DNA from 4 places in the Kribbella sp. NPDC020701 genome. Region 3 is predicted to be linked to each of the others. Evidence: riboswitches for the same ligand, from Rfam matches in the RefSeq annotation. Region 3 holds a riboswitch; each other region holds the start of a gene.
What was found. A riboswitch is a leader RNA that binds a small molecule or an ion and turns the genes downstream of it on or off. The one in region 3 is predicted to bind cobalamin.

Region 1: linked by a shared signal. The riboswitch ahead of metE (5-methyltetrahydropteroyltriglutamate--homocysteine S-methyltransferase) and the one ahead of ACZ3HV_RS16640 (ribonucleoside-diphosphate reductase subunit alpha) in region 3 are both predicted to bind cobalamin.
Region 2: linked by a shared signal. The riboswitch ahead of ACZ3HV_RS02145 (putative cobaltochelatase) and the one ahead of ACZ3HV_RS16640 (ribonucleoside-diphosphate reductase subunit alpha) in region 3 are both predicted to bind cobalamin.
Region 4: linked by a shared signal. The riboswitch ahead of cobN (cobaltochelatase subunit CobN) and the one ahead of ACZ3HV_RS16640 (ribonucleoside-diphosphate reductase subunit alpha) in region 3 are both predicted to bind cobalamin.

The regions. Positions count from the first base shown of each region.
Region 1 covers NZ_JBVHFT010000012.1:170,444-177,638, forward strand. The annotation lists gene ACZ3HV_RS27710 (ABC transporter substrate-binding protein) at 238-1,104, shown strand; cobalamin riboswitch at 1,148-1,369, shown strand; gene metE (5-methyltetrahydropteroyltriglutamate--homocysteine S-methyltransferase) at 1,496-3,736, shown strand; gene ACZ3HV_RS27720 (vWA domain-containing protein) at 3,779-5,737, opposite strand; gene ACZ3HV_RS27725 (ATP-binding protein) at 5,858-7,195, opposite strand, start outside.
Region 2 covers NZ_JBVHFT010000001.1:471,930-479,124, reverse strand. The annotation lists gene bluB (5,6-dimethylbenzimidazole synthase) at 1-1,065, opposite strand, end outside; gene ACZ3HV_RS02155 (cobyrinate a,c-diamide synthase) at 1,062-2,414, opposite strand; gene cobO (cob(I)yrinic acid a,c-diamide adenosyltransferase) at 2,411-3,025, opposite strand; gene ACZ3HV_RS02145 (putative cobaltochelatase) at 3,027-5,039, opposite strand; cobalamin riboswitch at 5,111-5,247, opposite strand; gene ACZ3HV_RS02140 (LLM class flavin-dependent oxidoreductase) at 5,375-6,250, opposite strand; gene ACZ3HV_RS02135 (aldo/keto reductase) at 6,261-7,195, opposite strand, start outside.
Region 3 covers NZ_JBVHFT010000006.1:210,724-217,918, reverse strand. The annotation lists gene ACZ3HV_RS16640 (ribonucleoside-diphosphate reductase subunit alpha) at 1-3,237, opposite strand, end outside; cobalamin riboswitch at 3,374-3,529, opposite strand; gene ACZ3HV_RS16635 (DinB family protein) at 3,590-4,171, opposite strand; gene ACZ3HV_RS16630 (Fic family protein) at 4,259-5,545, opposite strand; gene ACZ3HV_RS16625 (class I SAM-dependent methyltransferase) at 5,683-6,510, shown strand; gene ACZ3HV_RS16620 (RNA polymerase sigma factor) at 6,545-7,099, shown strand; gene ACZ3HV_RS16615 (hypothetical protein) at 7,096-7,195, shown strand, end outside.
Region 4 covers NZ_JBVHFT010000001.1:458,742-465,936, reverse strand. The annotation lists gene cobN (cobaltochelatase subunit CobN) at 1-2,909, opposite strand, end outside; cobalamin riboswitch at 2,938-3,079, opposite strand; gene ACZ3HV_RS02100 (DUF3500 domain-containing protein) at 3,389-4,357, opposite strand; gene ACZ3HV_RS02095 (phosphoglycerate mutase family protein) at 4,348-5,028, opposite strand; gene ACZ3HV_RS02090 (cobalamin biosynthesis protein) at 5,019-5,948, opposite strand; gene ACZ3HV_RS02085 (serine hydrolase) at 5,991-6,794, shown strand; gene ACZ3HV_RS02080 (mandelate racemase/muconate lactonizing enzyme family protein) at 6,791-7,195, shown strand, end outside.

The sequences.
Region 1 (7,195 bases), on a different contig from region 3:
CCCACAGGTCGAAGGCCGGAAAACCCTTCCCTCATTGACAACGCAAGACAATCGTCGCGTTCGCCGATGAATCCTCGCGCCAACCCAAACAGGACTTTTCGGCAAGGCTCACCCGCCCTGCGGGGCGGGGTCGTGTGGCCTGCGGGCCGGGGGTGTGAGGGTTGCGAGGTGGGGTCAGGGGGCTTGCGGGATCGGGGCGCGGGGCTTGCGGGGCCGGGTGGCGGATAAGGTCGTTAGGTGCGGATCGTTTCGTTGCTGCCGTCTGCGACCGAGATCTGCTTCGCGCTGGGTGCCGGTGATGATGTGGTCGGCGTGACGTTCGAGTGCGACCATCCGGCGGCGGCGCGGGCTCGGCGGATCGTGTCGACGACCGCGCTGCCCGACGAGCTGACGCCGGGTGAGATCGACGCGTTGGTCCGGCAGCGGGTCGCGGCCGGCGAGGATCTCTATCGCCTCGACGCGGGTGCCTTGCGCGAACTCGACCCGGATGTCGTCATCACCCAGGACCTGTGCAAGGTCTGCGCGATCGACGTGACCGACGTAGCCGACGCCCTCAGCTACCTGGGCTGCCAAGCCGAGGTGGTCACCACCGACCCACACAACCTCGAAGAGGTCCTCACCTCGATCGAAACCATGGCCAAAGCAATCGACCGAGACCCCATCCCGCTCCTGGACAACCTCCGTCGCCGGCTGCGCGCCGCGGCAGTCCGAGCCAACCGCACGCGGCCGCGGGTGGCGTTGCTCGAGTGGACGGATCCGCCGTACGCGCCAGGACACTGGTTGCCGGAGATGGTGGCGCTGGCGGGTGGCACCAACGTCCTGGGCGCCGCGGGTCAGCGTTCGACCCCGATCACCTGGGAGGCGGTCGCCGGCGCGCGACCGGACGTGATCGTCTCAGCTCCGTGTGGGTACGACCTCGACGGTGCCGCCCGACTGACAGCCGACCTCTTGAATCTCCTCCCACCGAGCATCCCGGTGTGGGCGGTCGACGCGAACGGGTACTTCGCCCGGCCGGGTCCCCGGCTCGTCGACGGGATCGAGCTGCTCGCCGCCCTCCTCCACGACAAGACCCCGGATCAGAAGATCGCTCGACGACTGCGGTAGTGGCGTTCGTCTCGACGTACGGCGATCCGCGGCCGGCGCGCGTACGCTCGGGTACGCCGACGGTTCGCGTGGTCATGTGGTTGTGATCGCGCGAGGCAAGAGGGAACCCGGTGGGAATCCGGGACTGCCCCGCAGCGGTGAACGGGAACGACCGCCGTCACATGCACTGGACGCCCAGCGTCCGGGAAGCGACGGCCAGTAGGTCCACCGGTCAGCGACCGGTCCGCCCGTGAGTCCGAAGACCTGCCGCCGGTGCGCGCACCAACCCGGTGCGCGCGGGAACGGCGGTCTCGTGGGAGGACCCTGCCCGGTCGGCCGCATCCAACCGACCCCACCGGCACGGTCTCTCCGCGAACCGCCGAACCATCGGCACGCTCGCGAGGAGAGAGACGTGAACACCATCAAGACGGTGCTGGGCTACCCACGGATCGGCCCGGCCCGCGAACTCAAGAAGGCCGTCGAGAAGTACTGGTCCGGCGACAGCAACGCGGCCGAGCTGGAGGCAGCCGCCCACCGGCTACGGGCCGACACCTGGCGCGACCTGGCCGGCCGCGGCCTCGACGTGCTCCCCGGCAACACCTTCTCGTACTACGACCAGATGCTCGACCACGTGCAACTCTTCGGCATCGTCCCCGACCGCTTCCGGGGCCTCTCCAAGCTCGACACGTACTTCGCGATGGCCCGCGGCCGGGACGAGGTCGCGCCGCTGGAGCTGACGAAGTGGTTCGATACCAACTACCACTACCTGGTCCCCGAGCTCACCGAGGACACCGTCTTCCAGCTCGACGCGACCAAGCCGCTCGAGGACCTGGCGGCCGCACGCGAGCTCGGCGTCGACACCCGCCCGGTCCTGATCGGACCACTGACCTTCCTGCTGCTCTCGAAGTCCGTCACGCCTGGGTTCGAACCGCTCAGCCTGCTCGACCGCCTAGTGGATGCGTACGCCGACCTGCTCAACCAACTCGAATCCGCCGGAGCGGAATGGGTGCAGCTGGACGAGCCGGCCCTGGTCCAGGACCGCACCCCCGCCGAGCTCGACGCTCTCCGTCGCGCCTACGACCGCCTGGCCACACTCACCGACCGCCCACGACTCCTGATCGCGACGTACTTCGGTGACCCCGGCCCCGCGTTGCCAGTACTGACGTCGACCGCCATCGACGGTCTCGCGGTCGACCTCGTGTCCGCCCCCGGGCTTGTCGACCAACTCGCCGTACTGCCGAGTCTGCGGCGCAAGACCGTGGTCGCCGGAGTGGTCGACGGCCGCAACGTCTGGCGCACGCCGTTGGGCGACGCACTCTCCACCTGCGCGAAGTTGCTCGACTCGGTCGGGCAGCTGGTCGTCTCCACTTCCTGCTCGCTGCTGCACGTCCCGTACGACGTGGAGGCCGAGGACGAGCTGGATCCGCGCGTCCGCGAGCGGCTCGCCTTCGTACGGCAGAAGGTCGACGAGGTCGTCGTACTCGGCCGAGCCCTCAGCGAAGGGGTCCTGGTCGACCTCGGCAACCCGCCGGGCGGACCGGTCGAGGAGTCCGGCCTCGCCCGCGAACAGGCGGTCCGCGAACGGGCGGCCGCGATTCGTCCCGCGGATCGACAGCGGCCGTCGTACGACGAACGCCGTACCGCGCAGGAGTCGATCGGGCTGCCGGCGCTCGCAACCACCACGATCGGGTCCTTCCCGCAGACCGCGGACATCCGCCGGACCCGTGCCGATCTGCGGGTCGGTCGGATCGACTCAGCGACGTACGACGAGCGGATGCGGGCCGAGATCGCACGGGTGATCGGGCTGCAGGAGGAGCTCGGGCTCGACGTACTTGTGCATGGTGAGCCCGAGCGCAACGACATGGTCCAGTACTTCGCTGAGCAACTGGACGGCTTCGCGACCACCAAACACGGCTGGGTGCAGTCGTACGGCAGCCGCTGCGTCCGTCCGCCGATCCTGCACGGCGAGGTGTCGCGACCGGCCCCGATGACCGTGCCGTGGGCGTCGTACGCGCAGTCCCTGACCGAGCGACCCGTGAAGGGGATGTTGACCGGGCCGGTGACGATCCTGGCGTGGTCGTTCGTCCGGGACGACCAGCCGCTTGCCACCACGGCCGACCAGGTCGCGTTGGCGCTCCGCGACGAACTGGCCGACCTGGTCTCGGCCGGGATCAGGATCGTGCAGGTCGATGAGCCTGCGTTGCGCGAACTGCTGCCGCTCCGGGCCGCGGAACAGAAGGCGTATCTGGACTGGGCGGTCGGTGCGTTCCGGCTGGCGACGGGTGGAGCAGCGGCGGGCGTCCAGATCCACACGCACCTGTGCTATTCGGAGTTCGGTGCGGTGATCGCCGGGATCGACGGGCTGGACGCGGACGTCACCACGATCGAGGCGGCGCGCTCGCGGATGGAGGTGTTGGCGGATCTCGCCGCCGTCGGCTTCCGGCGCGGGGTCGGGCCTGGCGTGTACGACATCCACTCACCACGGGTCCCGAGCACCGAGGAACTCACCGCCCTGATCCAGGCCGCCCTCGCTACCACCTCCGCCGAGCAACTGTGGATCAACCCGGACTGTGGCCTGAAGACGCGCGGGTACGACGAGGTCGTCCCCGCCCTGCGGCACCTGGTCGAGGCAGCGCGGGCCGCCAGGTCCTGATCGAATGATGTTGCTGTGGGCACCTATCAAGGTGCCCACAGCTCACAGTTTCCGGCGAGTGCGCAGGTAGTCCCCGACCACCGCGGCACCGAGGCCGTCCGAGTCGGGCGCCAGCACCCGCCCGCCACTACGGCGGGCGAGCAGGTCGACGAACGCGTTCAGGCGCGGGTCATCACCAAGCCGGAACACGGTCAGCGAAGCACCGAGCTTGGCCAGCCGGTCCACCTCGAAGATCGTCTTCCGCAACGTCGCCGGCTCGGGCGGGTACGAGAACTCCGCCGTACCGTCCGGCTCGAGGTGCGCGGTCGGCTCGCCATCGGTCACCATCAGCACGACCGGCTGCGCGTCCGGATGCCGGCGCAGGTGACGGCCGGCCAGCAGCAGGGCGTGATGCGCGTTGGTGCCCTGTTCCCAGGTGCCTTCCATCCCGATCAACTGCGGCAGCTCGACGACTCCGGCGTACCGGCCGAAGGTGATCAACTGCAGCGCGTCGTTGCGGTAGCGCGTCGAAATGAGTTGGTGCAGCGCGAGCGCCGTCCGCTTCATCGGCAGCCAGCGACCCTCCTGGACCATCGACCAGGACGTGTCGACCAGCAACGCGACCGCGGCCCGGGCCCGGTGCTCGGTCTCCGCGATCTCAACATCTGCGACGTCCAGCTTGACGGACCCGCTGCGCGAAGCCGTCCGCAGTACGGCGTTCCGCACCGTCCGGGGAACGTCCCACGGCTGGGTGTCGCCGAACTCCCACTGCCGCGTGGACCCGCTCAGCTCACCGGCCGCGCCCGCATTGGCTGCGTCGCGTTCACCGGATCCCCGGGCAGTCCGCAGTACGTCGGCCAACGCAGTCTGACCGAGTTGCCGCAACGCCTTCGGTGACAACCGCAACGATCCGTCGGGCGCCCGTTCCAGCAAACCCTGATCGCGAAGCTGCCGCTCGAGCTCGGACAGCCGACGGGCATCAACCGTTGCCTCGTCACCCAACTGCCGCGTGAGCGCGTCGAGATCGATGTCCTCCAACCGCGCACCCGGGTACGACTGCGCCAGCTGCTCGGCCAACGCGTCCAGCTCGGCGAGATCCGACATCGCCCGCGCACCATCGGCGAGACCGAGCGGATCGTCACCGCTCATCCGCTCCGATCCGGACCAGTCCTCGCCCGGCCGGAGCGCCTGCAACTGCGCGTCGAGCTGCGACAGCTGCTGCGCGAGCTGCGGGCTGCCGAACGCCTGCTGTGACAGCTCCATCAGCTCGGCCCGCTGCTCGGGCGTCATCGAGTTCAGCATCCGTTGCGCCGCGGCTGCCCGCTGCGCGAGGATGTCGATCAGTTCGTCGACGTTCCGCGGATTCTCCGGGAAGAACTCGCCGTGCTTAGCCATGAATTCCTCGAACAGCTCCGGCACCTCCGGCCGGCCCTGTGCGTGCGCCGCGAGCAATGCGTTGAGGTCGGTGAGCATCTCGTTGATGGCCTCGACGTCCTCGGGCGTGGTCTGCTGCAGCGCCTCCTTCATGCCCTCGAACCGTGACCCGAGCAACTCACGCCCGAGCAACTCCCGGATCTCCTCGTACTTCTCCCGAGCCTCCGGCGACTGCCAGTCGTAGGTGGCCAGCTCCCGGACGGCGGCCGCCGTACCGGACGGGAGCGCGTCGAGCTGAGCCTCCCGGAACCGGGCGTCGTCGGACGGGTTCGGGAACAGCTCGTGCCGCTCGGCCTCGAGCGCCTCGTCGAGCAACCGCTGGACGTCCCGCAGCGTGCCGTCGAGGTTGTGCCGCCGCTGGATCTCGCGGCGGCGCTCCCACAACCGGCGGCTGAGATCGTCCAGGCCCTGGGTGTTCCGGGTTCCGCGCCGGAGCAGCTCCTCCAGCGCGGACCGCGGCGACGAACCGCTCATCACGTCGCGGCCGATCTCGTCCAGCGCGTCCCGCAGATCCGCCGGCGCCTTGAGTGGATCAGGCCCGTCATGCCACGGCCCGTAGGACCAGCCTTCCGGTATGGACGCGGTCATGGGGCCTCCCGGCCTGGACTGAGGAGCGCAGGGAGCGCAGCGACCGGAGCGAGGAGGGAAGGCCGGGAGTCAAAGCCCCATGCCCCCCGCGCCGGAGGCGCGGCATTCAACATTGCCATGTCAGACCCCGTAGATGGTGGTGTCGTCGTCGGCGTCCTTGGCGACTCGTTTGGACAGGTAGAGCGCCTCCAGGGCGAGCTCGACCGCGGCGGCGATCCGGCCCGGCGACTCGTCCGGCTCGACGCCGGCGCGGGCCGCGACGTCGTGGAGCACGGGCAGCTCGGGCAACGCCGCGAGTACGTCGCGGCCGGGCACCCGCTCGCCGGTCGTCACAAGGTTGCCATCGGCAATCGCGTGGGCGAGCGGGCTGAGGTCGAGGCCGGCGAACCGCTCCCGCGCTGTGTCCGCGACCGAGCGGCGCAGCAGGTACTCGAGCAGTTCGATCTCGCGCCCTTCCTCGCCGGGCTCGAACTCGAGCTTGCCGCGCAGCACAGCGGGCACGGCCTCGAGGTCGACCGGACGCGCGACGGCCGGCTCCTCACCGGTGATCGCGCTGCGGCGCAACGCGGCGGCGGCGATCGTCTCGGCCGCGGCGACCGCGAACCGGGCCGACACGCCCGAGCGCTGGTCGATAGCGGTCGACTCCCGCAGATGCCGGACGAACCGGGCCAGCACCTCCAGCAGCGGCTCGCCCACCTCGGCGGTGAACTCGGCCTCCTGCCGGATCACGTCCACCTCGGCATCGATGTCGAGCGGGTAGTGAGTCCGGACCTCCGCCCCGAACCGGTCCTTCAGCGGCGTGATGATCCGGCCGCGGTTGGTGTAGTCCTCCGGGTTGGCCGTTGCCACCAGCAACACGTCGAGCGGCAGCCGCAGCGTGTACCCACGGACCTGGATGTCGCGCTCCTCCATCACGTTGAGCAGCGCGACCTGGATCCGCTCGGCCAGGTCAGGCAGCTCGTTGATCGCCACGATGCCGCGGTGCGCCCGCGGGACCAGACCGAAGTGGATGGTTTCCGGGTCACCGAGGCTGCGGCCCTCGGCCACCTTCACCGGGTCCACGTCACCGATCAGGTCGCCGACCGAGGTGTCCGGGGTCGCGAGCTTCTCGGCGTACCGCAGGCTGCGGTGCAGCCACGCGACCGGCAGGTCGTCGCCCAGCTCGGCGGCGCGGCGGCGCGAGGCGGGGGTGATCGGGTCGAGCGGGTGTTCGGGGAGCTCGGCCCCTTCGATCACGGGGGTCCACTCGTCCAGCAGGCCGACCAGGGTGCGCAGCAGCCGGGTCTTGCCCTGACCACGCTCACCCAGCAGGACGACGTCGTGGCCCGCGAGCAGGGCTCGTTCGAGTTGCGGAATCACCGTCCGGGTGAATCCGACGATGCCGGGCCAGGGATCACGCCCGGCCCGGAGCTCTGTCAGGAGGTTGTCACGAAGTTCGGCCTTGATCGACCGAGGGAG
Region 2 (7,195 bases), on a different contig from region 3:
AGCAGTCGGTACGGCGCTCTCCACGGCCTGCAGCGCATCACCAACAATCGATGTTTCTCGTCGACCCCAGTGATCCTCGTGAACCGCCCAGGCGAGCGGCCTGCGCGTCGCCCAGCCCGTGCGCACCAACTCCGGAGCAGATGCAAACTCGTCGACGTGCCCGACGCAGAGGTACCCGATGAGGTCGATGTGCGCAGGTAGGTCGAGCACCGCCGCCACCTCACCCGGCTCGAAGAACGAGACCCAGCCGACGCCGAGGCCTTCGGCTCGCGCGGCCAGCCACAGGTTCTGGATCGCGATCGCGGCCGAGAACCAGGTCGTCCGCGGATCCGCGTGCCGTCCGAGCACATGCCGCCCGCCGCGACCCGGGTCGCAGGTCACCGCAATGTTCAGCGGGGTGTCGAGGATCGCCTCGATCTTGAGCCCGTCGAACGCCCGTCGCCGATCCGCCGGCAGCGAGGCCGCGAACGCATCCCGCTGAGCGGTCGCGAGGTCGTGCACCTTCCGCCGCGTGACGATGTCCCGGATCAGCAGAAAGTCCCATGGCTGACTCAACCCGACACTCGGCGCCCGATGCGCCGCCTCCAGCACCCGCTGCAGTACCTCGTCGTCGATGGGCGTATCCACAAACCCTCGCCGGACGTCTCGCCGCTCGGCGATCACCCGGTGCACCACCTCACGTTCTGATGGTGTGTAACCAGGGGCAGCAGACAATCGACCCACGGCAGCCGTGGCGTTCGTGGAGCGGCGCTTGGTGACCACCAGTTCGGCCCCCGTGACGAGCACGGCAGCCTCGGCGACGCTCGCCGTACCCGCCAACTGCTCGACCCGCTCACTGGGCGTCGGCACGGATTGCCGTGCGAGCTCATCCGCCGACGCAGTCTGGAGCTCTGCCCGCAGCGACGCCACCAGCCGTTGCAGCCCCGGCTCGGACTCCCGCCCCTCCACCGTGACCACTGTTCGCACCTCTCCCCCGCCGGCTGACCTCAGCGCCTCGTCCACCAGGTCGCGGAGCTCACGGTACGACGTACCCGCGCGCAAGCCGACCCCGACGACGAGCCTCACTTCTCCAGCCCCGCATGGACTCGCGCGGCTGCGACGAACCGGGCCGGGACGTCCGGGCTCGCCGTCCAGTGCAGATGCAGGTAAGACGCATGCACCCGGGGCAACGCGATCCCTTCGACGCCACCCGGCAGGTACCAGGCCGGATCCACCTCGCCGTCGAGCTCGACCGCCGTACGGTGGAACTCGTGACCGCGCACGCGGCGGCCCTCGTCGAAGAACGCGGTCGTCGTCGCGGCGATCGCCGTCCGGTAGCCGAGCGTCAGCCGGCTCGTCATCCGGCCGGTCGCTGGCAGGACGCCGGTCATCGGATGGCCGTCGAGCTCCCGGCACAGGTACAGCAGGCCGGCGCATTCGGCGACCACCGGGAGGCCGGCCGCGATCTCGGTGGCCACCTGACGGCGCAGAGCGGCGTTGGCCGACAGCGCCTCCGCGTGCAGTTCGGGGAAGCCGCCGCCGAGGTAGAGCGCTGCGGTTGCCTCAGGCAACGGATCGGACAGCGGGTCGAAGACCACGACATCGGCGCCGGCGGCAACGAGCAGCTCGGTGGTCTCGGTGTAGTGGAAAGAGAAAACGGGGCCGCCGGCAACGGCGATCACCGGACGACCGTCGTCGGCCGGGGTCACCTCGGTGGCCGGGTCCCAGGGCTCAGCGTCGTACGGCGAGGCGGCTCGGGCGGCCGCGACGAAGGCCTCCAGATCTACGCCTGCCCGAACCAGTTCGGCGGCGGCCTCGACCGCAGTGGTCGCCTGCTCGCGTTGCTCGCCTGCCGGGACGAGACCGAGGTGGCGGCTCGGTACGGTGAGGCGGGTGTCGCGACGGAGGACGCCGAGCACCGGTACGCCGGTCGGCGCGACGCCGGCCCGGACCTCGGCCTCGTGCCGGTCCGAGCCGACCTTGTTCAGGATCACGCCGACGATCCGCACCTCGGTGTCGAAGGCAACGAAACCGGTGACGACGGCACCCACGCTGCGCCCGGCCGCCGACGCGTCCACGACCAGTACGACGGGTGCCTTGAGCAACTTCGCGACATGCGCGGTCGAGGAGTACCCCTCGGTCCCGAGGGCGCCGTCGTACAGGCCCATCACGCCTTCGACGACGGCCAGGTCCGCGCCCACGGAACCGTGCGCGAACAGCGGTGCGACCCGCTCCTCACCCGACAGCATCGGGTCGAGGTTCCGCCCGGGGCGGCCGGTGGCGACCGCATGGAAGCCCGGGTCGATGTAGTCCGGGCCGACCTTGAACGGGGCAACCGTGTGCCCGGCCTGCCGCAACGCGGCCATCAGTCCGACGGCCACGGTCGTCTTCCCCGCGCCCGATGACGGCGCCGCCACGACCACCCGGGGGATCACCACTCGATACCTTTCTGGCCCTTCTGGCCCGCGTCCATCGGGTGCTTGACCTTCGTCATCTCGGTGACCAGGTCGGCGGCCTCGACCAGCCGCGGGTCCGCGTTGCGGCCGGTGATCACGACGTACTGGTGGCCGGGGCGGTTCACGAGGGTGTCGACCACCTCGTCGACGTCGACCCAGCCCCACTTCATCGGGTACGTGAACTCGTCCAGGACGTAGAGGTCATGGGTCTCCGCGGCGATCCGGCGCTGGATCTCACGCCAGCCCTCGAGCGCGTCGGCGGCGTGGTCCTCCTCGGTGCCGGCCTTGCGCGACCAGCTCCAGCCCTCACCCATCTTGTGCCACTCGACCGGCCCGCCCTGACCGGTTGCCTCATGCAACTGACCGAGGGCCTTGAACGCACCCTCCTCGCCGACCTTCCACTTCGCGCTCTTGACGAACTGGAACACGCCGATGTTCCAGCCCTGGTTCCAGCCGCGCAACGCCATCCCGAAGGCGGCCGTCGACTTCCCCTTCATCTCGCCGGTGTGCACCATCAGCAGCGGGCGGTTCCGGCGTTGCCGGGTGGTCAGGCCGTCCTCCGGCACCACGGCCGGTTGTCCCTTCGGCATCTCAGGCCGCCTTCCGTTCGGTGACGGTGCGAATGAGGCTGCCTGCGGCAACTTCCCCGAGGTCGAGGTACTCGGCGCCCAGATCGGCGGCGAGCTCCGCGGCCAGGCCGAGCCGGACGCCGCGGCGCGGTTCACAGTCCACCACGACGGCGGAGATGCCTTGCTGGGCAAGCCATCCGGCCGCTTGCTTCGCCTTGGCGAACGCCTTGTCACCGTGGGTCGCGCGGCCGTCGGTGACGAGCACCAGCAAGGGGCGGCGGCGTGGGTCGCGGATCGCGGCGATCCGGAGTACTTCGGCCGCCTGGAGCAGACCTTCGGCGAGCGGTGTGCGTCCACCGGTCGGCAGCGACTCGAGCCGTCGTACGGCGGTCTCGACACTGCCGGTGGGCGGCAGGGCGACCGTGGCGTCGGCGCCCGCGAAGGTGACGAGGCCGACGGTGTCGCGGCGCTGGTAGGCGTCGAGGAGCAGCGAGACGATCGCCGTCTTCACCTCGCCCATCCGCTTCTTCGTACCCATCGAGCCAGAGGCGTCGACACAGAACAGGACGAGGTTGCCCTCACGCCCCTCGCGGACGGCGAACCGCACGTCAGACGCCCGTACGGCGAGGCCGGCGCCGGTGCGCCCCCGCGCGTACTGGTGCGGAGCGGCGGACCGGATCGTCGCCAGCAGATGCGGCCGCCCGGACTCCCGCCCGACGCGCTGCCGATCACCCACCACGCGACCGGCCTCGGTGATCGCCCGGGAACGCCGTCCCGCAACCCCCGCGCCAGCAGCCTGCACACTCAACAACCGAGCCTTGAAAGGCTCCGAACTCCCAACCACCTGACCCGCCGGCGTCGGGCCGGGCCGCTCGTCCGGGCCTGTCCCGGGCTCCGCCTCGGCACGGTCGTGGGCAGCCGGGTCGGTGTCGGCTGGACTGCCGTCGGCATCCGTGGGGTCCGCTCCCCCTCCCGGGCCGTCCGGGTCGTCGTCCGGGTCCTGCGGGGGCGTGCTGTCCTGGATCGCTTGCTCCAACTGCTCCTCGTCGAGGCCCGGGGCGTCGAAGGGGTTTCGCCGGCGGCGGTGCGGGAGGGCCAGTTTGGCGGCGGCGCGGACGTCCTCCACCTCGACGACCGTGCGGCCGGACCAGGCTGCGTGGGCGACCGCCGTACGCGCGGTGACCAGGTCGGCACGCATCCCGTCGACGTCGAAGGACGCGCAGATCTCGGCGATCTGGCGGAGCGCGGCGTCGGTCAGGATCACCTCGGCGAGCAGGTCGCGGGCCTTGACGATGCGCTCGGCGAGTTCGCGCTGCGTTCCGTCGTACCGGGCGATGAAAGCATCCGGATCAGCCTCGTACCCGAGTCGTGCGCGCATGACCTCGACCCGAACGGCGGGGTCGCGGCTGGCGACGACGTCGACGGTCAAGCCGAACCGGTCCAGCAACTGCGGGCGGAGCTCCCCCTCCTCCGGGTTCATCGTGCCGACCAGGACGAAGCGTGCCGGATGCGTCACCGACACCCCGTCGCGTTCGACCGTCGCGCCACCCATCGCGGCGGCGTCGAGCAGGACGTCGACCAGGTGGTCGTGCAGGAGATTGACCTCGTCGACGTACAGCAGCCCGCGGTGCGCGGCGGCGAGCAACCCGGGTTCGTACGCCGTGATGCCCTCGGCCAGCGCCTTCTCGAGATGCAACGACCCGAGCACCCGGTCCTCGGTGGCACCCACCGGCAACTCCACCAACCGCGCCGCCCGAGAAAAGACGCCGACGGGCTCGGGGTGCGGACCGTCAGGGCAGTCGGCGGACGGGTGCTCAGGGTCGCAGGAGAACCGGCAGCCGGGGACGACGTCCACCGGCGGGAGGATCTCGGTCAAGGCGCGGACCGCGGTCGACTTCGCCGTACCCTTCTCACCCCGGATCAGCACACCGCCGATCGCCGGGGAGATCGCGGCCAGGATCAGCGCGAGCTGGAGATCGTCCATCCCGACCACCGCGGTGAACGGGAATCCGGTGGACGGTGAGGCAGGCCGCATCGCGGTGGGTCCCTTCGTCGAGCGGGTATCCACGCCCGCTACGGCAGCTGGTACGCCGTACCGCGGAGACCGCGGCCCGACGGACGGACGCGGATGTCCTGGCTCCCGGGCGGCGACTGAACCGACCCGGTCACAGTGGCGGGACCGCCCCGGAATCCCGGCCGCAGCCGGTCACCGGTGTTCCTCCACAACCGTCGGCCCGATCATGGCACACGCCACCCCGGCGCTCAGCGACGAGGTTCACACCGACGCGTACCGAAGAACGGGTAGTGGTCCCCTCCGACGTCGATCGGCGGCCGCTCTTCACGCGGGGGCGCCGAGGCTGAGGCTGACCACTACCCGTTGTTCGGTACGGAAGAGGTGCCGATGAGCTCGTCGGCAACCCACCGCGCGACGTGGGCCGGGTAGGGGTCCGGCAGTCCGAGCACGATGTGCCCGAAGCCGGCGTCGACGGCCTCGGCGATCGCGTCCTTGGTGGCACCCGGTTGGGTGTACGAGACGGGCAGGTGGATCGAGCGGGTGATCGACGCGGAGTCGCGGCCGATCTCGGCGCAGTAGCGGTCCAGCAGTGCACTGCGGCGTACGACGTCGTCGATGTCGCCGCCTGGGATGTTCCACAGGTCGGCGTGCTCGGCGACCACCCGGAGCGTGCCGGACGAACGTCCGCCGATCAGGATCGGCGGGTGCGGGCGCTGGACCGGTTTGGGGTTGCCGAACGCTCCGGTGAGGCGGTGGTACTCGCCCTCGAAGTCGAACGGTTCGGCCTCGGTCCACAGCCGCCGGATCACCGTGCAGGCTTCGGCGAGGCTCCCGACGGAGTGCGCGAAGTCGTCGTACGGCAGGCCGTGGGCGTCGTACTCGCGCCGGGCCAGTGGGTGGCTCGGTCGTGAGCCCGCGCCGATACCGAAGTCGAGCCGTCCGCCGGAGACGATGTCGACGGTCGTGGCGATCTTGGCCAGCATCGCCGGCGGACGGAACCGATTGCTGGTCACAAGCAGGCCGAGGCGCAGTCGTTCGGTCTGCGCGGCCAGCGCCGAGAGCAACGTCCAGCCTTCGTATGTCGGTCCGCCCGGATCACCGCCGATCGGCATCAGGTGATCGAACAACCATGCGTGCTCGATCTCCGGGATGGCGTCCGCCTCGCGCCACACCCGCAGTACGTCCTGGTAGTCGACCTGCATCGGCGCGGTCATGATCCCGAAACTGGGCATAAGTCCTCCTTCAGCGACGCCGCAGCGACGGCTCGAGCAGCGCGGGTGGCGTGTCGAACTTCTCGTGCGGAGCGAGGTCGGTGCCGGGGGCAACGATCGTGTCGATGGCGTCGAGCACGTCGGCGGACAGCACGGTGTCGGCCGCCGCGAGCTGCGAGTGCAGGTGATCCAGGGTTCGCGGTCCGATGAGGGCGCTGGTGACGGCCGGGTGGGCGGTGACGAAACCGAGGGCAAGCTGGATCAGCGTGAGGCCGGCCTCGTCGGCCACCTTGGCCAGCTGCTCGACGGCCTCGAGCCTGGCCTGGTTGTACGGAAGGGTGGTGTCGAAGCGCTCAGGCGCCACCACCGAGCGGTTGGTGCTGATCTCCTGGCCGGCGCGGACAGCACCCGACAGCCAGCCCGACGCCAACGGGCTCCACGCCAGCGCGTCGAGTCCGTACTCCTCGATCACGGGCAAGACGTGGGCCTCGATCCCGCGCTGCAGGATCGAGTAGCTGGGCTGTTCGGTGACGTAGCGGCCGAGGTGGTGCTCGCGAGCAGCCCACTGGGCCTGCACGATGCGGTACGCCGGGAACGTCGAGGAACCGAAGTAGCGGATCTTCCCGGCGCGCTGCAGGTCGGTCAGCGCCGACAGCGTCTCCTCGTCACTGGTGGTCGGGTCCCAGCGATGGATCTGGTAGAGGTCGACGTGATCGACGCCGAGACGGCGCAGGCTGTTGTCCAACTCGGTGACCAGCCAGCGGCGCGAGCTGCCCTGATGGTTGCGCTCGTCCCCCATCGGCATGGTCGCCTTCGTGGCCAGCACAAGGTCGTCGCGGCGGCCGGCGATGGCCTTGCCGACGATCTCCTCGGACTCGCCCTGGCCGTACATGTCGGCGGTGTCGATCAGGTTGATCCCGGCCTCGAGGGCGGCGTCGACGATCGCGGTCGCCTCGTCCTGGCCGG
Region 3 (7,195 bases):
GCGGCCACGCTCGGCGGCCAGATCGCTGGACGCCTCGATCGCGTGATAACTGATCTGCTCCATCGAGCTGTCGGCGAACGCGACCGCGGCCTCGGAGGAGTACGGGATCCGCAGCGAGAACAGTGCGTCGGCGAAGCCCATCAGGCCGAGACCGACCGGACGGTGCCGCTGGTTCGCCCGCTCCGACTCCGGGGTGGTGTAGAAGTTCACGTCGATGACGTTGTCGAGCATCCGGACCGCCGTCTTCACGGTGTCGCGGAGCAGGTCGGCGTCCAGGCCGTCAGCGGTCAGGTGCGCGACCAGGTTCACCGAGCCGAGGTTGCAGACCGCGGTCTCCTCGACGCTCGTGTTGAGCGTGATCTCGGTGCACAAGTTCGACGAGTGGACGACGCCGTCATGCTGCTGCGGCGAGCGCAGGTTGCAGGCGTCCTTGAACGTGATCCACGGGTGACCGGTCTCGAACAGCACGGTCAGCATCCGGCGCCACAGGTCGATGGCCTTGACCCGCTTGAACACCTGGATCTCACCACGGTCGGCGGCTTCCTCGTACCCGACGTAGGCCTCGGCGAACGCGGCGCCGTACAGGTCGTGCAGATCCGGGACCTCGTTGGGGGAGAACAGCGTCCACTCGCCGCCCGCCTCGACGCGCTGCAGGAACAGGTCCGGCACCCAGTTCGCCGTGTTCATGTCGTGCGTACGGCGGCGCTCGTCGCCGGTGTTCTTGCGGAGGTCGAGGAACTCCTCGACATCGATGTGCCACGTCTCCAGATACGCACACACCGCGCCCTTCCGTTTGCCACCGTTGTGGGCCAGGCCGGCAGTGGTCAGGTAGGACTCGTCGATCTCGACCTCGAGGTCGTGCACGACCGGAACCATCGGCGTAGTGCGGACCTCGCGCACGCGAGAGAAAACCATGCCTTGATGGGTGATCCAGTTGAACTTGGTGATGGGTCTGGCGCCCACGCGCTCGGCGATTCCCGCTACGGCGGGGATGCGGAGGTCGAACGCGTGCACCGGTTTCGAGAAGGTGATCTCGGATCCGTCGGACCGTCGGCCCACATGATGACCCTCCCGCACGCGGTATTGCCCTGCGGTGGGAATCCCGAGCCGGAGTAGCTGGTAACGCAACCCGGAGGCGAGTTTTCGCGAAGTAGTCGTGAAGTAGATCTCCTTGCCACGCGATACGCCGCCGTCAGTTTCGAGGAGACCATGGATGAGCGCTCGTGCCTGGGCGAGCGGTAGATGAGTGAGCCGACGGGCAATGTGCTTCGAATGGTGTTCGTCGTAGAGGTCCTCACCGGTCAACGGAAGCGTTGCCTCGCCGCGACCGAGGATACGTCCCGTGATCGGGTCTCTCGTGGCACCGCGTCCCGCCGACCAGTGGACCTGAGCGTAGGTGTCTCCACGACCCGTCTCCCAGAAGTGGATTTCGCGCGCGGTGAGATAGTCACGTACGAACGACAGGTGAGTGTCGCGCTGTGGGTTACCTGACACCCCCCATTGGTTGCCGTTCTTCGACAGGTGGCCATCACCGAGCAGGATGCCGTACAGGCGTGCGTCGTCCTGGGTGAAGCCACGAACGGGAATGACATCCGTTGGGACGACCTGCCCGACGTAGTCACCTCTGCTGAGCATGCCGGCCTCGACCCAGGCAGCCTGGACCTTCTCCTTGGCGAGCCATTCGAGCGTGCGCTCGTTGCCCTGCTCCATCGGTACGCCTTGAATCGCGTAGAGCGGATGACCGGCGGTGACCGTGAGCGGCTCGATCGAATGCTTGACGTCGACCTCCACCATCGGACCGTCCTGGTCGTAGGTGAAGGTCCTTGTGACCTCGCGGTAATGACCGCTCGCGCCCAGCACAAGATCGCCCACCTTGAGGTCGCGGATCGCTGTTGCCCCGGCTGCGGCGTAGACGAGAGTTTCCGGAGCAAAGCACTGATTCACCGCGACGGCGGTGTCGTTGGCGATCTTCAGGAACGGTACGACGCCTTGCGACTCACCATTGGTGCCGCGGATCTTGGCGCCGATGCCGCGAACCGGGGTCCAGTCGTTGCCGAGACCGCCGGAGTACTTCGCGAGCAGTGCGTTGTTGCGGATGCCGTGGAAGATGCCGGCCAGGTCGTCGTCGACCGTGGTCAGGAAGCACGACGACAGCTGCGGCCGGGTGGTGCCGGAGTTGAACAGGGTCGGCGTGGACGACATGAACCGGAACGAGCTGAGCAGCTCGTAGAACTGGATCGCGCGCGCCTCCCGGTCGTCCTCGCGCAGCGCCATCCCCATCGCAACCCGGAGGAAGAACGCCTGCGGCAGCTCGAAGCGGACCTTGTCGATGTGCAGCAGATACCGGTCGTAGAGCGTCTGCAGGCCGAGGAAGGTGAAGTCCAGATCGCGCTCGGGCCGGATCGCGGCGGCGAGCCGGGCCAGGTCGAAGGTGGCCAGCGCGGGGTCGAGGTGTCCGGCCTCGATGCCGACCTGGATGTAGCGCGGGAAGTAGTCCGCGTACGCCTCGGTCATGTCGGCCTGGCTGGCCTGCCGGGGCTCGCCGTGGACGCGGCCGAGGGCCTCGCGCCGGATCTGGTCCAGCAGCAGCCGGGACGCGGCGAAGCTGTACTGCGGCTCGGTCTCGACGTAGGACCGGGCGGCCATCACCAGCGCGAGCTCGACCTCGTGCTGCGCGATGCCGTCGTAGCAGGAGCCGAGGGTTTCGTCGAGGATCAGCTCGGGGTCGACCGCGTCGAGCCCCTCGGCCGCCTCGACGACGATCACCCGCAGCCGGTCGGTGTCGAGCGGTGCCCGGCTGCCGTCGGCCGCGCGGACCGTCAGCGTGGGCTTCTCGGTGACCCCGGCCGGGTCCGCGGGCGTGCGGGCTTTGGTCCGCTCCTCCCGATAGAGGACGTACGCGCGGGCGACCTGGTGCTCACCGGCGCGCATCAGCGCCAGCTCGACCTGGTCCTGGATGTCTTCGACCTGGACGCTGCGCCGGGCGTCACCGCGGCTGGTCAGGGCGCGCACGACCCGGCCGGTCAGGTCGGCCACCAGGTCACGGACCCGGTGGGTGGCGCCGGCCTCGGCGCCCTCGACCGCGAGGAAGGCCTTGCTCACGGCAACCGAGATCTTGCTCGGGTCGAAGGCGGTGCTACTCCCGTCGCGGCGGACGACGGTGAGTTGGTGGTGCTGATCGGCCGAGCCGTCCGGACCGGTCTGATCAGCGGTCCGGGATGAGGAAGCGATAGTCACAGATGCTCTCTCCACGCGAGAATCGGAGGCCCTCGACCATTGCGCGGGCAGGCGCACGACGACACGGCCGCACCGGCCGGGAACACTGCCGTCACGCCCTGCGACCCACCCGCGAAGTCTCGGACCGCGTGCACCGGCGGTGCACGCGCCGGTGGCAGGTATCCGGACTCGCGGAAGGTCTCCGCTCACCGTTGCGGGGCAGCTCCGGACTTGCACCGGATTCCCCTGTTGCCTCGGCATGGCCCACATCTTGTGGTGCCGACCACTCCGAACCACCAGCAGTAGTGATGCTAGGCGGCCGGATCTACATCTTGTGGTAGCGCCACGCCGCGTGTCGCACATCTTGTGGTTCTCAGGCCGCGACCGCATACAGATCCTGGAGCGTCATGATCTCCGAGCCGTGGTGGATGAGCTCGCGGTTGAGCCGGAGCACGACGTGGCCGAACGGCTCACCCGCGTCCAGCTCGGTCGCCTGGCTCAGGCCGACCGTCATCACCTGCTCCTCGTCCAGCGCGGCGATCGACTCCTGCCAGGCGTCCACCCAATGCGTCAGCCAGGCCACCGCGTCCCGCGCGTTGCCGTGCAGCGTGATGTCGGCCCGGCCCTGCCGGCTCTCGCCGAACGTCCACTCCCAACGCTCGAAGAAGGTCTCGGTCAGATGGGCGATCAGCCAGGCGATCGTGCGCGGGCCGCGATGGTCCGGCTCGTCCGGCCACTGCGCCACCCACTCCCCGGATCCGAGTGATCGGAACCGGCCGGCGTAGTGCCGCCGGACGACGGTCAGGGCCTCGCTGCTCGGTCGCCAGAAGTACTGCTCGTCGGTCAGCTGGGCGAGCCGGCCGGACAACACCATCCAGCTGAAGCCGAGCTGGCCTCGCACCATCGCCATCGCTGATGGGCGGTGCAGGATGTCCCAGTCGAACGGCTCCGGCATCACGGTTCTCACGCTCCCCGTCAGGCGCCTCGATTTGAGACGCGATCGAACATGTGTTCGAATTGTGTCTCGACGGGGAGGAGAAAGTCAATGCGGATGGTGTGTTGGTTCTGGCCTCGACGGAACGGGTCTGCTAGGCGGTTCGATCCGGGTATCGGCCGCCGGGCTGGCGAAGCGCCGCTCGAGCAACGTGAAGGCGTCGATCAGTTCCGGGGCTTCGTAGACACGGTTCCGGCGGCCGTCGGTGACCTCGCGCAGGACCTTCGCCTCGACCAGCTTGGCCAGTCCCTGATTGGCGGCCTGCTGAGACCGATCGATGAGCTGCGCGGCCGCGGCGAGGGTGAGGACCGGGGCCGCCGGCAGTGCCTCGATCAACAGGTCGGTCGCAGATCCCGCGCGGACGGGAGTCGCCCGCTCGCGCCACGCGGTCTTGAGGTCCGTGGCGGTCTGCTCGAAGCGGGCTGCCTCCGCGGTCGCGTGACTGCACGCCATCGCGAACATGCGCAGCCATGGGTTCGCCGCCGACCGCGCCTTGGCGGTGGTCGCCCGTCCGACGTAGCGGAAGTCGGTCAGGGCCTCGATGTACTGGCCCGCGTGCGTGGCGAGCGACAACGACACCGGTGGCACGGTCCGCGCGACCAGGCCGTCGGCCCGCAGGATCAAGTGAATCAACGCACGCCCGGTCCGGCCGTTGCCATCGGCAAAGGGATGGATGGTCTCGAACTGGGCGTGGGCGATCGCTGTCTTGGCCAGCACCGGCAGGCGGGACTCGCGGACGAACGTCATCAGGTCGGCGAGCAGGTCAGGGATCAGATGTGCCGGCGGCGGGACGTAGTACGCCTCGGCGGGGGAGCGGCCGCCGATCCAGTTCTGCAGGTAGCGGATCTCCCCGCCGAAGTCAGGGGTGGGGGACTGGGCCATCAGTCGCCGGTGCGCTTCCAGCAGGTGGTCGACCTCGAGTTTGTCGCCGGCCTGGACGGATTCGGTCACCCACGTCATGGCGTCGACTGCCCCGAGCACCTCCTCGGCGGTGACGTCACCGGGTCCGCTGCCGGCGCGATCACGGAGTACGTCGGCCTTGAGCAGGCGGCGCGCGCCGACCACCAGTCCTTCGATCTGGGAGGACCCGACAGCTTCGGCCCGCAGCAGCAGCCGGGCGAGAGCCTCACTGTTGGTGAGCACGGCGGCCGTTGCGTCGAGCCTGGCGAGGTCTCCGGCGGCGTCCTCGAGGACGGCGAGCACGTCGTCGCTCAGGTCGAACTCGCGCCCGACCAGCGGATCCGGGAAGTACAACTCGTAGGACCCGCCCAACCGCTCCGCCCGGGTGAACCCATCCGGGTGCCCAGGCCACCGATGCAACTCGACCCGTGCCATACCTCTTATTCAAGCTTATCCACAAACCTTGAACAAGAGTCCACAGCCTGTGGATGGTGGTGACTTTGAGTGGCGAGGTGTGGACCCGGTTGTGGGCAGACTGGACGGCGGCCGAACGGAGACGGACGGAGACGCCGGTGACGTTGGACGTGGAGACTCAGGAGATGGTGGCCGCCAACGAGGCGGACTGGGACGCGCGGGCGCCGCTGCATGCGGCCAGCCAGTTCTACAGTCAGCCCGCGGAGTACTGGTTCGCCGACTACGAGTGGGACGACCTCGGTGCACTGCGCGGGCGCGACGTACTCCATTTGCAGTGCCATCTCGGGACCGAGACCATCGCGTTCGCCCAGCGCGGTGCGCGGACCACCGGTCTCGACCTGTCGGCGAAGTCGCTGGATGAAGCGCGCCGGATCGCTGCCAACGCCGGTCAGGACGTCGAGTACGTGCATGCCGATGTGTACGACGCGGTCGATGCGGTCCAGGGTCGTCGATTCGACGTCGTCTATACGGGCAAGGGTGCGCTCTGCTATCTCCCGGATCTGCAGCACTGGGCGAAGGTCGTCCACGAGCTCCTGAAACCCGGCGGTGCGTTGTACGTCGTCGAGTTTCACCCACTGCTGAACGCGCTCCGCGAGGTGTCGCTGCCGGGTGAGACCGATGAACTGGTCCTCCGCGCCGACTACCTCGAAGGTCGCGGGGCGATCGCTCACGATTCCACCGTCACGTACACGGGCGACGAGGTTCCCGGTCGGCAGCGCAGCTACGAATGGCGGCACGGGATCGGCGAGCTCGTGACCACTCTTGCCGGTGCCGGCTTCCGCCTCACTTCTCTGCGTGAGTCCGAGGTCCTGCCGTGGCCGCGGTGGCCCTCGATGCAGCAAACGCCGGAAGGCTGGTGGCGGCTGCCGGACGAGGCGCCCCGCATTCCTTTGCTCTTCGCGCTGAAGGCCGTTCGGACGGATTGACTCAACCTTTCGTCGCCGGGATCGTCATTCAGGTATGGGGCTGATCCTGGGAGACGCGGTGAGCGGCGACGAGGCGGGGCCCACGCCGGGGCGTCCGGCGGGGTCAACGCCCACGCTCACGTCTGGGTTCGAGGCGTTGTTCCGGGCGCAGGCGGCGCGGCTGGTGCGGCTGGCGCATCTGCTCGGCGCGGAGGATGCGGAGGACGTGGTCCAGGAGGCGTTCTGCCGGCTGTACGCCGTCCGCCGGCACCGCGAGATCGCGAACCTCCCCGGGTACCTGAACCGGATCGTGGTCAACGAGGTGCGGTCGCGACGCCGGCGCAAGCTCATCGCCGACCGCAAGATCCTGCATCCGGTCACGGCCGCCCCGGCCGACGAGCAGGTCGAGCTGGCCGAGTCGGTGCTCGGGCTGCTGCGGGCGCTCGACCGCCTGGCGCCGCGGCAGCGCGAGGCGCTCGTACTGCGCTACTGGCTCGATCTACCCCTGGCCGACATCGCCGACGCGATGCAAGTGCGCGTCGGCACGGTCAAGTCACTCGTCAGCCGCGGCCTGGCCAGGCTCGCGGTAGAACTCGAGGAACACCGATGAACGAACCCGAGCGCCGGCTGACGCAAGACCTCGATCGGGCCGCCACACAGGTGAAGGTCGACGTCAACCAGCTGTGGCAGGCCTTCCACGAGCGCA
Region 4 (7,195 bases), on a different contig from region 3:
TCGTCGAGGGCGGCGACCGTACGCACGGCCTCGTCCAGCAGCGCGACCACGTGCGGGAACGCGTCCCGGAAGAACCCGGAGATCCGGATCGTGACGTCGATCCGGGGCCGGCCGAGCTCCTCCGGACCGACCACCTCGAAGCCGGTGACCCGCCGCGAGGCCTCGTCCCAGACCGGGCGGCAACCGAGCAGCCACAGCACCTCGGCGAGGTCGTCGCCCTGGGTGCGCATGACCGACGTACCCCAGATGGTCAGTCCGACCGAGCGCGGCCACTCCCCCGTCTCGGCCTGGTGCCGGGCCAGGAGGGAGTCGGCCAGGGCGACGCCGACGTCCCAGGCGTTGCGGCTCGGGATGGCTTTCGGGTCGACGGCATAGAAGTTGCGGCCGGTCGGGAGCACGTTGACCAGACCACGGGTCGGCGATCCCGACGGCCCGGCCTCGACGAAGCGGCCGTCGAGTGCCCGCAGGACGTTCGTCAGTTCGTCACCGGTCCGGGCCAACCGCGGCACGACCTCCGTAGCGGCGAACGTCAGCGATGACTCGACCTGGGCCGACGACCGGCCGAGGATCTCGGTCACGACGACCGGGACCTTCGCGGCGTCCCAGCTCAGCGTCTCCATCCCGACGACGAGCTTCCGCGCGACCGCCTCCAGCAAGTCCACACCATCGGCGCCGCTCACGGCAGGCAGATCCGCGAGCGTCGCCAGGTCTGCGAGCTCGGCGGCCTGTCCAGGGTTCGCAAGCAACTCTGCTTCATCCACCCCGAAGGTCTCCCCCAGCGCGGTCCGCAGCCCGGGGATCGAGTACGAACCACCCCACAGCTGGCGGGCCCGCAGGACGGCGAGCACCAGGTTGACTCGCGCTTCGCCGTCCGGCGCACCACCGAGGATGTGCAGCCCGTCACGGATCTGCACGTCCTTGATCTCGCACAGATACCCGTCGAGATGCAGGACGAACTCGTCGAAGTCGTCGTCCTCCGGCCGCTCGGAGGTGTGCAGGTCGTGATGCAACTGCGCCGCCTGGATCAGCGTCCAGATCTGCGCCCGCAGCGTCGGCACCTTCTCCGGATCCAGCGCCGACACGGTCGCATACTCGTCGAGCAGGTACTCCAGCTTGGCCATATCGCCGTACGTCTCCGCGCGCGCCATCGGCGGCACCAGGTGGTCGACGACGGTCGCGTGCGCGCGCCGTTTGGCCTGCGTCCCCTCGCCAGGGTCGTTGACGATGAACGGATAGACCATCGGCAGATTCCCGAGGACGGCGTCCGGCGCGCAGTCGGCCGCCATCCCGATGCCCTTGCCCGGCAGCCATTCGAGCGTCCCGTGCTTACCCAGATGTACGACGGCGTGCGCGCCGAAGCCACCCTCCTCCGCCGGAGCCTCGAGCCAGCGGTACGCCGCCAGGTAGTGGTGCGACGGCGCCATGTCCGGGTCGTGGTAGATCGCCACCGGGTTCTCGCCGAAGCCACGCGGCGGCTGGATCATCAGCACGACGTTCCCGAACCGCAGCGCCGCCAGCGCGATCGCGGGTTCGTCACCGGATGTGTCGACGTACAGCGAACCGGGCGCCGCGCCCCAGGCCTCGGTCATTGCCTCGCGCAACGATTCCGGCGCCCGCCCGAACCACTGCGCGTAGACCGGCAGCGGGATCTTGGCGACCGCCGACTCCAGTTGCTCGTCGGTCAGCCAGTCGACGTCGTGACCACCGGCCGCGATCAGCCGATGGATCAACCCGTCGGCACCGTCCGCCCCTTGCAGCTCGCTGAGGTCGAGCCCGCCGAGGTCGTACCCGGCCTGCTCCAGCTGCCCGAGCAGGACGACCGCCGAGGCCGGCGTGTCCAGCCCGACCGCGTTTCCGATCCGCGCGTGCTTGGTCGGGTACGACGACAACACCAGAGCGAGCCGCTTGTCCGCAGCCGGCACGTGGCGGAGGCGAGCGTGCGCGACTGCGATCCCGGCCAGCCGGGCACACCGCTCCGGGTCCGGCGCGTACCGGGCCAGCCCGTCGGCGTCGTACGACTTGAACGAGAACGGGATCGTGATCAGGCGCCCGTCGAACTCCGGGATCGCGACCTGGGTCGCCGCGTCCAGCGGGCTGATCGCGGCGTCACTGGCCAGCCACTGCTCGCGGGGCGACGTCAGCGCGAGGCCCTGGATCAGTGGGATGTCGAGGGACGCGAGCGCGCCGGCGTCCCAGGCGTCGTCCGAACCGCCGGCACTCGCGTTGGCCGCGACGGATCCACCGGCGGCGAGCAGCGTCGTGACCAGGACATCGCACCTGCGCAGGAGCTCGAACAGCTCGGCGTTCTCGGATGACGTCGGATCGAGTCCGCGCAGGGTGCCGCAGTACACCGGTAGCGGCTGCGCGCCCGCCTCCGCGACGGCGGTGGCGAGGGTGTCGACGAAGGCGGTGTTCCCGGAGATCTCGTGCGCGCGGTAGTACACGATCCCGACCACCGGCCGGTCGTCCTCGACGTACGTCCCACGCACGCCGTACGCCGGAAGTGCGCGAGGCGGCTCGAACTCGTCACCGGTCAGGAGCAGCGTGTCGCGGAGGAAGCCGGCCAGGTTACGCAGGTTCTCGGAACCGCCTTCGCGGAGGTACGCCAGCGCCTCGGTCACCGCCCCCGCGGGCACGGTCGACAGCGACATCAGCTCGGCGTCGGGCGCGGCCTCGCCGCTGACCACCACGGCCGGCTTGCCGGACGCGACGACCGCGTCGAGCCCTTCTTCCCAGGCGCGCCGCCCGCCGAGCAAGCGAACCACGACAACCTCGGCGGCGTCGAGCAGAGGAGCCAGGCCGTCGAGCTCCAGCCGGGCTGGGTTGGCGACCGCCCAGCCCGCACCCGCCTCGGCAGCGGCAAGCAGGTCGGTATCGGCGGTCGAGAGCAGCAGCAGGTTGGCAGGCACGCCAGTCCTTCCTCGGGGTGTCCACGCCCCGGACGGAGGTACGACGGCGGCAGTTCCTGACTTCCCCATGAGGGTTCACAGTGGCGGGACCGTCCCGGACTCACACCGGGTTCCTGCTGATGCCGTCGATGACGAGCCGACTCTAGCCGACCGACGTTCCGGCCCACTGGGCACAGGCCTCGCCGTTGACCCGACACGGCATCAGGTGTAGGCCGGAATGCTAAGGGTTTGTACTGTGAACGCCCTCTCGGCGTCGCACGGCAGCGTCTTCTTCAGCGCAAGCCATCAGTCCGGCTTCACCTGAAGGAGGCGCCGCGGCCCTCGATGCCGAGACCATGAATGCCAGGATCTGGCTCGGCTTCCACTTCCGGAAGGCCATGACCGACGCCAGCCGCCTCGGTCACCGCACCGCCACGTGGACGATCACCCACGAGTTCCGGCCGCTCCACAGCTGAGCAGCCGAAGCGCCGTGCGCCGCGTCAGCGGTGCGCGGCGTAGTGGGCGGCGAGGAGGTCGATTCCCCAGTCGTTGCGAACGTCACGCCAGACTGAATGGATGTGGTTGGCGTCGTCTTGGGTGTTGTCGTACTCGGCGAGGAACGTCGGGCCGGCGATCGAGTAGTAGTGGCGGTGGCCGACGCCGGGTTCGGTCTCGCCGGCCCAGGCGAAGGTCAGGCGCTCGATGCCCTGGTCGGTGATGTCCTGCCAGGTCTGCAACCCGATCGGTCCGGCGGCGCGGCCGACGTACTGACCGATGAGGAGGCTGAAGAGCTGACGCTGGTCCGCGGTCATGTCGCCGTACGCCAGACCGCGGTGGAGCAGCGACGCGTCGGCGATCGGGTCGTGGCGGGTCAGGATGTCGTCCGGTGCCGCGTCGGAGACCAGTGCGACGGAGAGCTGGCCGGGCTCGAGCGCGTGCAGCAGCTGGAAGCCGAGGTCCTGCTCGGCGGCCAGGAAGCGTCGTCCGGCCGACGGGCCGGTGCGGACCTCCGCCGGGTTCGACCCGAAGAACTGTGGGGTGAACGAGATGGCGCCGTCGACGAGCGTGACGTGCAGCGCGAGGTGGTGACCGTTCAGCCGCCAGGCCCACGGCTCCGTCCCCTCCGGATCGCCCAGCACCCGGAGGAAGTACCGGTCGCCCACGACCGACCCCTCCCACTCCCCCGACGGCGGCAGCGCGGGAATGCCACGGACGATGACCTCGGCGTCCCACACCGCCCACGCATCGGCCGCACCCCGCTCGCTGCACCCGATCGCCACCAGGCGCTCGACCAGCCGCTGCTGCGCCGGCGTCAGCTCGGTCAGCGCAAGGCCGGGCACCGGACCGGGCAGATACGTCCACTGCTGGTGATCAGGCGTGTCGAAGGGTGCCTTGATCTTGTCGAGCTGGTCGGGCGAGAGGCTCGCCAGCAGCTCGAGCACCGCTTCCCGGGTCTGTTCTACAACCATGCCGATCGCTCCCGTTCCGTCGGTTCGTAGTGTGTCCACTGTTCGAACGGCCGGTCCAGCTTGTACCGGAAATCCGGCTGGCGCAGCAGGACGCGTGTTTCGGCGTTCTCCGGGTTCCGCAACGTCTCGAAGAACCGCACCGACCAGTGGAACCAGCGCATGCAGAACAACCGCATCGTCAGCCCGTGTGAGACCAGCAGCACGTTGCGTGGCGCGTCCGCGCTCTCGAAGTCGCGGTGCATCGTCTCCAGGAACGTCGACACCCGGTCGTACACGTCCGACCCCGACTCACCGTGCGTGAACCGGTAGAAGAAGTGCCCGTACCGGTCCCGCAGCTTCTCCTGCTGCTCGATGTCCGCGGTGTCCTGGTAGTTCGCCCAGTCCTGCTCCCGCAGCCTCGGCTCCTCCCTGGCGATGCCGATCAGATCGTCGAGCCCGAGCGAGTCCAGCGTCTGCCGGGCACGCAGGTACGGCGAGACGTACACCCCGACCGGCTCGTTCTCGAACAGCTCCCGCAGGTACGTGCCCGCCTTGGCCGACTGCTCGTGGCCGTGCGCGGTCAGCGGGATCGCGTGGTCGGGGACGCGCTCGAAGATCGTCTTGTCCAGGTTCGCCTCGGACTCGCCGTGCCGGATCAGCGCGATCCGCATCGGCCGTCGGCTCAGCCCCATCGCTTCCCTTTCCACCCGAGGGCCACGATCGCCGCGACCCCGGCAGCTGCGATCCCGACGCGTCGAGCCAGCGCGGCGGTACGGCGTACATCCGCGACGGCCGGCGTGGGCCCGTCCCCCAGCGTGCCACGGTCCTCCTGATACGACCCGTAGCTGTTGGTCCCGCCGAGGGTCAGGTCGAGTGCCCCGGCGAACGCCGCCTCCACCGGCCCGGCGTTCGGACTCGGATGCTTCGGCGCGTCCCGCCTCCACACCGCCACAACCTCCCTGGGCCGCCCGGCCGCGAGTCCGGTGAGCACCGCACAGGCGCGAGCGGGCAGGAGGTTGAGTACGTCGTCCAGCCGCGCCGACGCCCATCCGAAGTTCAGGTACTTCGCCGACTTGTAGCCCACCATCGCGTCCAGCGTGTTGGCCGCCCGGTAGCCAAGCAGCCCCGGTACGCCGAGTGCTCCGCCCCACAGCAGCGGCGCCACACACGCGTCCGACGTGTTCTCGGCGATCGACTCGACAGTCGCCCGGGCGAGCTCGTCGGCCTCCAGGTCGGTCGCGTCCCGCGCACACAGATGGCTGAGTCGGTCTCGCGCGGCCGGGATGTCCTTGTCCTCCAGCAGCCCGGCCATCACCGAGGCCTCCCGCTCCAGGCTGCGCGCGCCGAGCACGGTCCAGGTCGCGGCCGCGGTGACGAGCGTGTGCGCGATCGGGCGGTTCTTGGTCAGCCGCTCGACGAGGACTCCGGCGGCGGTCGCCGTGCCGACGAGGACGGTGGCGTACGCCGTACCTGCCGCGCGGGAGTCGTCGTACCAGCGGGACTCCAGCCGGGCGGCCGCCTGGCCGAAACCGGCGACGGGGTGGAAGCGGCGCGGATCGCCGAAGGCACGATCGGCGGCGAAGCCGAGGAGGATGCCGAGAGCCCGGGACACCCTCGGCAGTCTGCCAGGTGAGTCTGTGATTGGGTGACCGGCATGGGAATCGCGGAGCTGCTCCGAGCGGTCGACGGGAGCGGGGAGTTCGGGGTCTGGCTCGGCCGGCTGGACGGCGTACCGGTGTTCGAGCACGCGGCGGAGCGGACGCACTACGCCGCGAGCACGATGAAGCTGCCGGTGGCGATGGCGATGATGCGCAAGGTCGAGGCCGGTGAGCTGGCGCTGGACCAGCCGGTGACCGTGCACAACGACTTCGCGTCCGCAGCCGGCGGGCGGTTCGGTGTGAACCCGGACGAGGACGAAGCACCGGCGACCTGGACCAAGCTCGGTACGACGGCGCCGCTCGGGTGGCTGGCGACCGAGATGATCACCCGCTCCAGCAACCTCGCGACCGATCTCGTCCTCGAGCAGGTCGGCGTCCCCGCCGCGCAGGCCGTCCTCGCGGAGTACGGCGCCGGCGACAGCGCGATCCGCCGCGGGATCGACGACGCGGCCGCGCAGCGGGCAGGTATCAGCAACCTGATGAGCCCGGCCGGGCTGGCCGGCGTCCTGGTTGCTGTGGGCAATGAGAAGGGCGACTACCTGCGGGATCTGCTGGCGGCCAATCAGTGGAACGGCGAGATCCCGGCGTTGCTGCCCGACGGCACCCGGGTCGAGCACAAGAACGGCTGGGACACCCGGATCCGCCACGACGGCGGCATCGTTCGGCCGGCCGACGCGGAGCCCTTCGTGCTGGTCGTGTGTACGACGTCCGACCTGCCCGACGCGGAAGCCCAGAAGCTGATCGCCGCGATCGCCCTCGAAGCCTGGAACCACCGGCACGACCTCGGAGGGGTGCGATGAAGGTCAGCACGCAGTTGGTCTCGGCGCCGCTGCACACGCCGTTCGTGACGGCCTTGCGTACGGCGACCCACGCGGACTCGCTGCTGGTCGAGATCAGCGACGACGAACTGAGCGGCTGGGGCGAGGCTCCGCAGGTTTGGAAGGTCACGGGCGAGTCGCTCGCCGGTGCGCAGGCCTGCGTCGAAGGTCCGATCACCACCGCGCTGGACGGTCTCGGGCCGGACGATCTCACCGAAGCGCTGCGCCGCGTGCAGAACGCTGCTGCCGGCAACTTCGGCGCCAAGGCCGCTGTCGACATCGCATTGCACGATCTGGCCGCGCGGCGTCGTGGTCAAACCCTGCACGGATTCCTCGGCTCGACGGTCGACACCGTGCGTACCGATGTGACGCTGTCCGTTGGT